Regions from separate parts of the Xenorhabdus bakwenae genome, predicted to be linked through region 2. Evidence: riboswitches for the same ligand, from Rfam matches in the RefSeq annotation. Region 2 holds a riboswitch; the other holds the start of a gene.
The links. Region 2 has a riboswitch for thiamine pyrophosphate ahead of thiC (phosphomethylpyrimidine synthase ThiC). Riboswitches for the same ligand answer to the same signal wherever they lie in the genome.

Region 1: linked by a shared signal. The riboswitch ahead of thiD (bifunctional hydroxymethylpyrimidine kinase/phosphomethylpyrimidine kinase) and the one ahead of thiC (phosphomethylpyrimidine synthase ThiC) in region 2 are both predicted to bind thiamine pyrophosphate.

What each region holds. Positions count from the first base shown of each region.
Region 1 covers NZ_CP119194.1:502,537-507,435, reverse strand. The annotation lists gene trhP (prephenate-dependent tRNA uridine(34) hydroxylase TrhP) at 1-910, shown strand, start outside; gene fbaB (class I fructose-bisphosphate aldolase) at 1,513-2,562, shown strand; gene thiD (bifunctional hydroxymethylpyrimidine kinase/phosphomethylpyrimidine kinase) at 2,620-3,417, opposite strand; TPP riboswitch at 3,462-3,554, opposite strand; gene cspE (transcription antiterminator/RNA stability regulator CspE) at 3,677-3,886, opposite strand; gene PXH59_RS03010 (amino acid permease) at 4,675-4,899, opposite strand, start outside.
Region 2 covers NZ_CP119194.1:3,300,432-3,305,330, reverse strand. The annotation lists gene nfi (deoxyribonuclease V) at 1-207, opposite strand, end outside; gene hemE (uroporphyrinogen decarboxylase) at 212-1,276, opposite strand; gene nudC (NAD(+) diphosphatase) at 1,383-2,150, opposite strand; TPP riboswitch at 2,314-2,438, shown strand; gene thiC (phosphomethylpyrimidine synthase ThiC) at 2,585-4,561, shown strand; gene thiE (thiamine phosphate synthase) at 4,545-4,899, shown strand, end outside.

The DNA.
Region 1 (4,899 bases), 1.2 Mb from region 2:
CCGCCAGCAAGTGCCTGATATGGAGCTTGAGATTTTTGTGCATGGCGCACTTTGCATGGCTTATTCCGGCCGTTGCCTGTTATCGGGCTATATCAACAAGCGCGATCCCAATCAGGGCACTTGCACTAATGCCTGTCGCTGGGAATACAATGTGCAGGAAGGCAAGGAAGATAGTGTGGGTAATATTGTCCATAGGCACGATCCTATTCCGGTTAAAAACATGGAACCAACGCTCGGCCAAGGTGCACCAACGGATAAAGTCTTCATGATAGAAGAAGCCAAACGTCCTGGCGAATATATGTCAGCGTTTGAAGATGAACATGGTACTTATATCATGAATTCCAAAGACTTACGTGCCATTGAGCATGTGGAACGATTAACCAACATGGGCGTTCACTCACTGAAAATCGAAGGCCGTACCAAATCTTTTTATTATTGTGCCCGCACCGCCCAAGTATATCGCCGTGCCATAGATGATGCTGCGGCTGGAAAACCCTTCGATCCAACATTGATGACCACATTAGAAGGTTTGGCGCACCGTGGCTATACAGAAGGTTTCCTGCGCCGTCATACTCATGATGCCTACCAAACTTACGAATACGGCTATTCCGTATCAGACACTCAACAATTCGTTGGTGAATTTACTGGCAATCGCGTCAACGGACTGGCAGAAGTTGCCGTGAAGAATAAATTTCTTGTCGGGGATCATCTGGAACTCATGACTCCATCGGGTAATATTAACTTCACGTTAGAATCCATGACAAATAAAAAAGGCCAGGCTGTGGAAATTGCGCCGGGTGATGGGCATCTCGTTTATCTTCCTATTCCTGAAGAAATTAAGCTGAATTATGCTTTACTTGTGCGAAACTTAAAAGGTGGTAATACCAGAGCACCTCATCCATATGCATGACAAGTGAAATAATCCGAAATAGGATTTTAAAGAAATTGATCTATTTTTTTAGAAATAGATCACATCAATGCTAATTTATTTCCCGTATTATCAGTTCCGAAAAATAAAAAACTAAAAAATTTTGACTGTAAGACTAGGAACCACCTCCTTGGCTAGCTCAATCTCCCTTGGGCTGGCCTTTTCTTTTATACAAACAAATAAAACCAAATTAATTCAAGGAGTTAATAAAACCCCTTCATCTTAAAAAACATTAAATTAGTTAATGTTTCCAAATCCTGATGGGATATTCATTACCCTTTTATGAGTAACCGTGTTTATAGTAATCAAAAAACACCTTTTGATAAATCATGTTGGAATTTATTCAGTTTAATGAGGGAATTTTGAGAAAAAATAAGCCCAATTATCCAATTTCTGAATATCTTCAATATTTATCACCACACCAGATAAATATTATTTCACTTTATAGTCATATAACATGGTTAAATTTTAGCAATATTTGTCTTAACTGAAGCGATCCACTACGGCTTCCCTCTCCACTTGTCTTGTGATCAGCTCAAATATAAACAACAATCAGTAGCGCCTTTTGCAAACTGGAGTTAATCATGACTGATATCATTAAGTTGTTAGGAAAAGACGCAGAGAGTTTATTGGAACATCAATGTAATACCATTCCACGTGACAATCTCTATCTTCCGGGTACAGATTTCGTTGATAGAGTCATGCTCGAAAATAACCGCCCCAATACTGTTCTTCGCTCCATGCAAACCTTATTGAATCATGGACGCCTGGCAGGTACGGGTTATCTCTCAATTTTGCCGGTAGATCAGGGGGTTGAACATTCCGCCAGCGCTTCTTTCGCTACCAATCCTCTCTATTTTGATCCCAAAAATATCGTTGAACTGGCGATTGAGGCAGGCTGTAATTGTGTTGCTTCAACTTACGGTGTTCTGGCGTCTGTTTCTCGCCGTTATGCCCATAAGATCCCGTTTCTGGTTAAGCTTAATCACAATGAAACGTTGACCTATCCCGCCCAATATGATCAAACTTTGTATGCCAGTGTCGAACAGGCATTTAACATGGGTGCCGTTGCAGTAGGTGCAACAATCTATTATGGTTCTCCCGAGTCACGCCGCCAAATAGAAGAAATTTCAGCCGCCTTTGAACGCGCTCACGAACTCGGTATGGTCACTGTGTTATGGGCTTATCTGCGTAATTCCGCTTTCAAGAAAGATGGGGTTGATTACCACACCAGTGCCGATTTAACCGGCCAGGCGAATCATCTGGCCGCAACGATCGGCGCTGATATCGTTAAACAAAAAATGGCTGAAACTAACGGTGGTTATACTGCTATTGGGTTCGGGCACACGGATAAACGCGTCTATAGCAATTTGACCTCTGAACATCCGATTGATCTCGTTCGTTATCAAATTGCTAACTGTTATATGGGACGCGCTGGATTAATCAATTCAGGTGGTGCTTCTGGAAACAATGACTTAAGTGATTCTGTCCGCACTGCCGTTATCAATAAACGTGCCGGGGGAATGGGATTGATCCTTGGCCGCAAAGCGTTCAAGAAATCGATGACAGAGGGCGTTGAGTTAATCCGCTCCGTACAGGATGTTTATCTCGATAAGAAAATTACCATCGCCTAATCCATTAGATTCAGTACGTTCAAAATGGGGATCTTTGCATCCCCATTATTCAAAAATTCACCACCATTGATGAAAATGGTGGACTGGCCCAATGCCATGACCAACCTGCAAACTATCCGCCTGCATCAGCGCCTTTTGTAAATATGTTTTGGCAACCGGCAACGTACTTTGCCAATCAGAGTACCGGGGGCGTAATGCAGCAAGTGCTGCGGATAAAGTACAACCCGTTCCATGAGTATGCCGTGTATTGACTCTGGGAGCGCTGAAACGCCACTCCCCGTCCGAGGTAAAAAGCCAATCCGGGCTTTCCTCATTATTTAAATGTCCGCCTTTCAATAAAACTGTCTGGCATCCCATTGAACGTAATGCACGCCCCTGCCATAACATTTCATCTTCAGTATTGGCAATATCACATTTCAATATAGCTGCTGCTTCCGGTAAATTAGGGGTGATCAAAGAGACGATCGGCAGTAATTGCTCTACCATTGCGGAAACAGACTCTGGTGATAACAAAGGATCACCGCTTTTCGCTACCATAACAGTATCCAGTACAATGTAAGGAATAGGATAACGCTGCAACGACTCTGCTATTACAGCGATATTAGCCGCATTCGACAACATACCAATTTTGGCACTGTCAATCCTGACATCTGAAAGCACAGACTCTAACTGAGCAGCAACAAAGAGGGGATCAAGTTCATACACGGATTGTACACCCAGTGTATTTTGCGCAACCAACGCAGTGATAACTGTCGTGCCGTAGGCTCCAAGCGCAGAAAAGGTTTTTAAATCGGCCTGAATGCCGGCACCACCGCCGGGATCGGTTCCTGCGATAGTCAGTGAGTTAATTCTCATTATGGTGATTCCTGCCACCAGCTAAAGAAAAGCGGGTATCGGAATAAGAGATACCATGACTTCCCTACGCTGGCATTATCCAGATCAGGGAATACGGGTACTTCTCAGTTCAATAAAGAACGCCCCGAGTCAAAAAAAATCACTCTATTAGTATCCCAATAGAGTGATATTTGCAATAGGTTATCGCCAGATAATAAAACTAAACTAACGATAAATAGATTTAACCAGCAATCAGATAGCCGCTAAATTAAATTTATTACTATAAAGTTTTAACGTTTGCAGCAGCAGGACCTTTAGGACCATCCTGAATTTCAAACTCAACTTGTTGGCCTTCAGACAATGTTTTAAACCCATCTTTCGTAATAGCAGAAAAATGTACAAATACATCTTTGCTACCATTAGATGGAGTAATAAAACCAAAACCTTTAGACTCGTTGAACCACTTCACAGTACCAGTGATTTTTGCCATTTCAAAAATTTCCTTTGACTCACTTTATTCGCCTATTGGCATCAAAATAAACAAACCAGTATTAGTTACTGTTATTTATTAACAGAACTTTACTTCGTTTACCCATGTGTTTTATCACATACTCTTTATATAATCGCAAGCCATTTTTTTCAGGTGCTGGAGACAACGCACATATTTAAAACTCTAAATTCACATTCCGATTTGAAATTACTCAATAACCTTTAAGTCGCATAACCCCATGAATAAACGTAAAAAGAAAAATTCACCCAAAACAATATCTTTAATAAGACTAATATATAATACTGTTTTACCTATCAGTTATGGTGTAGGCCAGAGAGTTATTGTTATACAAAATTCATTTTAGGTAGCTGTAAAAATTATGGTTAATCTCACTTATTATTTTTGAACGTACAATATAGCCGCTTTACATGTAATCAGCTTACTTTTTGTTTGTCCTTTATTAAATATTGTTCAATTATAATATTTGTGGGATGACTTTTTACTATTCATCCGTATGATCATCCTCATACGATTTATTGATTTCATGAAGTGCATTTCGCCGGAGTAGTTAGCGTTTAAAATAAAACTACATTGTCAAAAAAAGAGTATAAACATTCTTATTCTGTATTATGGAGAAAATACAGAAATAATATTTTATTAAAAATAGAATTCACCAGAGAATGGCATTTAGTTACATAAAATAACGGTAATGCATTATTTATCACTGACAATCAGCCGGGCATAATACCCGGCTGAAAAAACATGGCGTGGATTAGCAACTAATCTGCTTATCTCTTGGCTTTCTTTGAGCGAACAATCAAATAACCAATCCATAAGACACCAATCCAAAACGGCATCAAGATGACTGAAATACGAATTGGGGGCATCGTTAGTATAATAACAAGAATGAATGCCAGGAATACTAAACACAGGTAGTTTCCAAATGGATACCACAGTGCCTGAAATTTCGTCTTGACACCTTCTTTATCTTTAGCTGAACGGAATTTCAAATG
Region 2 (4,899 bases):
TTGGTATTCAACCAATTCCAGTGAAGGATATTGCAATACCGCAATGGCGGCACGGGTTACCGTACCGCTTTTTTCAAACCCAACATCAGCACCCGCAATGAACTTCGGCGTAAAATCTGGCGTGAAAGACGCAGAAAAAGCATCATGGCGGATAACCAGCCGTGATTTCTCTATCTGTTCCTGACGTAATGCCTTTGTATCAATCATAAAATCATTGATGGTATTTTACTGAAAGCCGATGTACTGCTTCAACGAATGCGCCTGCGTGTTCTGGCGGAACATCCTGATGAATACCGTGCCCCAAATTGAAAACATGCCCACTGCCCACACCAAAATCTTGTAAAATTGTCGACACTTCTTCTTCAATTCGTGCTGGCGGGGCATATAACATGGACGGGTCCATATTACCCTGCAAGGCGACCTTATCTCCAACGCGCCGACGCGCATCAGCCATATTCGTTGTCCAATCCAAACCAAGCGCATCACATCCTGTCGCCGCCATCGCTTCAAGCCACTGCCCTCCCCCTTTGGTAAACAGGGTCACAGGCACACGACGGCCTTCATGTTCGCGGATCAATCCATCAACAATTTTATGCATGTATTGCAGGGAAAACGCCAGATAATCTCGATGAGACAAAACCCCACCCCAGGTATCGAAAATCATGACAGATTGAGCGCCAGCTTTTATTTGCGCATTCAGATATAAAATAACGCTGTTTGCCAATTTATCCAGTAACATATGCAATGTAGCAGGCTCCGCATACATCATGGCCTTAATTTTGGTGAAAGCCTTACTGCTTCCGCCTTCAACCATATATGTGGCCAATGTCCACGGGCTACCAGAAAACCCGATCAAAGGCACTTGTCCTGCCAATGCCTTACGAATAGCCCGCACGGCATCCATAACATAGCCTAACTCCAGTTCGGGATCAGGCTCAGGCAATTTTTCTACATCAGCATGATTCTGAATCGGAGAATGAAAACGTGGCCCTTCTCCCGTTTCAAAATACAGCCCTAATCCCATCGCATCAGGAATAGTCAAAATATCAGAAAACAGGATAGCGGCATCCAGCGGAAAGCGGCGTAAGGGCTGGAGAGTCACTTCACAAGCCAATTCGGTGTTTTTACATAACGAGATGAAATTTCCCGCCGCCTGACGCGTAGCTTTATATTCAGGTAAATATCGACCGGCCTGACGCATCATCCATACCGGGGTGATATCGACGGGCTGACGCAATAAGGCACGCAGATAGCGGTCGTTTTTCAACTCATTCATGACAAGCTCCCTTGATTAATTTATGCACGACAAACACACGAAAAAACTGGCGCAGTTTAACATGCCTGAAATTGAACTTCTGGCATAACCTCCCATAACGTGATGATTACTGATGACGGCATAACGCCACCGTATCTTCAATTAAACGGCGGGCAATCGTATCAGGGGGAGGAATCAAGGGAAGATTATCATAACGGTGCCAATCTGCACTGATCAGTTCAGCGGGGTCAATATTGATTTCACCGCTCTCATAATCGGCCAGAAAGCCTACCATCAATGAATTCGGGAAAGGCCACGGCTGGGAGGCGACATAACGCAAATTACGGATCGTAATCCCGCTCTCTTCCATCACTTCACGATGCACAGTCTCCTCCAGCGTTTCCCCCACTTCAACAAAACCGGCCAGCACGGTATGAATCCCATTACGGTGACGCTGGTGTTGTGCCAGCAAGATATGGTCATCACGGCGAATACCGACAATGATGCTGGGTGCAATTTGTGGATAATAATGTTCATGGCAGTGGTGGCACAAACAAGCCCATTCACGCTGGCTATGCTGCATCTCATGACCACAGTAACCACAATAGTGATGTGAACGATAAAACTCAGCCAATTGAACACCACGCCCAACCAACTGAAATAACTTAGCATCCCGATCAGCAATTAAACGGGGAGAGGACATATCTGAAGCCATTTTCTGACGAACCAACCAGACCGTCTCCCCCAACCACTCACCGATGGGTTTTGCCATATGGCCTTGCAATGACCATTGACCGGCCGTACCTAAAGGTAACTCTCCTTGTGGTAGCCAAACCCGATTCTCAAGACTGACAATCCACCAGCCTTGTTCTCTACCTGTCAGTTTTTGTTGCATAATCTGTTCCATCATGGGTTATGTGATTTATGACGTCTTCAATCTCGTTATAGTAACCGCACTGGTGAATACTCTTCTTAAATAGGCGTCACAGTAATGTCAAAACAAATGCGCCCAAAAACGGGGTTGTAGTTTTCACAATCCCCTTTATACTTTGGGGTGTTTTTTCTTGTCGGAGTGCCTAGCGTTCAACGTATATCACGATGGACACAGGCTGAGACCGTTAATTCGGGATCCGCAGAACCTGATCGGGCTAATACCCGCGAAGGGAACAAGAGTAATCACTCCGCTGCCAGTATTTTGTACATTTATGCAATCATGTACAAATACCAATCAGCCCCAACCATTACTCCCTGCGAGCTCCAGACAAGCAATTTTCTCAACTTAAGCCTGATCAACAATGAGACAGGCGATAACACAGTCAGGAATTTGCTATGTCTAAGTCCAACAATATCGTTATTTCGAATACGGTTATTCCAACGGCTGATATCTCGCCTAAAGCCCATCCAGCGAGGCCACGTAAGGTTCAAAGAGATGCGGCACAAGCATTTATCCATTCCGTTCAAGGGGTGACTTTTCCCAATTCAAAGCGCATTTACCTTGAAGGCTCACGCCAAGATATTCAGGTTCCTATGCGTGAAATCCAACTTTCTCCCACATTCATTGGGGGCACGAAAGAAAATCCCCAATTTGAGGCAAACGAACCTGTCCCGGTTTATGACACTTCCGGCTCTTATGGCGATCCTGCTGCCATACTGGATGTAAGGAAGGGTTTACCTAAGATCCGCCAGCCGTGGATTGATGAACGCAATGATACCGAACCTGTTTCAGCCCTCAGTTCTGATTTTACCCAACAACGCCTTGCTGATGCCGGATTGGATCACCTGCGCTTTCACCATCGTCCACATCCACTGAAATCCAGGCAGGGTAAGTGTGTCACCCAATTGCACTATGCACGCCAGGGGATCATCACACCAGAAATGGAATTTATCGCCTTGCGTGAAAATATGGGGCGCGAGCGCATTCGCAGTGAAGTCTTGCGCCAGCAACATGCAGGGCAAAGTTTCGGTGCCAACTTACCGGAAAACATCACAGCCGAATTTGTCCGTCAGGAAGTTGCTGCCGGCCGTGCGATTATTCCCGCCAACATTAATCATCCTGAATCTGAACCGATGATTATTGGTCGCAATTTTCTGGTGAAAGTGAATGCCAATATCGGTAACTCCTCCGTCACCTCCTCTATTGAAGAAGAGGTGGAAAAACTGATCTGGTCTACCCGCTGGGGCGCAGATACCGTGATGGATCTCTCCACCGGACGCTACATCCACGAAACCCGCGAATGGATACTACGCAATAGCCCGGTTCCCATTGGTACTGTCCCGATTTATCAGGCACTGGAAAAGGTCAACGGCATCGCAGAAAACCTGACATGGGAAATGTTCCGCGATACCTTGCTGGAACAGGCCGAACAAGGCGTGGATTATTTCACTATTCATGCTGGCGTGCTGCTACGTTATGTCCCGATGACCGCCAAACGCCTGACCGGTATTGTTTCCCGTGGCGGCTCAATTATGGCGAAGTGGTGCCTTTCCCATCACCAAGAAAATTTCCTCTACACCCACTTCCGCGAAATCTGTGAAATTTGTGCGGCCTATGACGTCTCCCTCTCTTTGGGGGATGGGTTGCGTCCTGGCTCAATTCAGGATGCCAATGACGAAGCCCAATTCGCAGAATTGTATACTCTTGGCGAGCTGACCAGGATCGCATGGGAGTACGATGCTCAGGTCATGATTGAAGGACCCGGGCATATCCCAATGCAACTGATCCGCCGTAATATGACGGAAGAACTCGAACACTGCCACGAGGCCCCATTTTATACTCTGGGACCATTGACGACCGATATCGCTCCAGGTTATGACCATTTCACCTCCGGCATCGGCGCTGCCATGATTGGCTGGTTTGGCTGTGCCATGCTGTGTTATGTCACGCCCAAAGAACACCTCGGGCTGCCCAATAAAGAGGATGTCAAACAAGGCCTGATTACTTACAAAATCGCAGCCCATGCGGCAGATCTCGCCAAAGGCCATCCGGGAGCACAAATCCGTGACAATGCGATGTCAAAGGCGCGGTTTGAATTCCGCTGGGAAGATCAATTCAATCTGGCACTTGATCCTGACACCGCCCGCGCCTACCACGATGAAACCTTACCGCAGGAATCCGGCAAAGTTGCCCACTTCTGTTCCATGTGTGGGCCAAAATTCTGCTCAATGAAAATCACCCAGGATGTGCGCGATTATGCAGCAAAACTGGAACAGGAAGCGGGTATGGAACAGATGTCAGAAGCATTCCGTTCCCGTGGCAGCGAACTCTATCACAGTGCTGAGGAGGTGACGCATGAAAAATCAGCCTGATACCTCAACGCTTCCACAAGCCCCCTTTGCCCCAACAATGCACCGATTGGGGCTTTATCCGGTGGTGGATTCCCTGACGTGGATTGAGCGTTTACTGGCAGCCGGCGTCAAAACCCTGCAATTGCGCATCAAAGACCAGCCGGAAGAACAGGTAGAGAAAGATATTCAGTTCGCCATTGCGCTCGGTCACCACTATCATGCACGATTATTCATTAATGATTATTGGCGTCTTGCCATTAAACATCAGGCCTATGGCGTTCATTTGGGACAGGAAGATCTCGACATCGCGGATCTCCATGCCATCCAGCAAGCCGGATTGCGTCTGGGCATTTCTACCC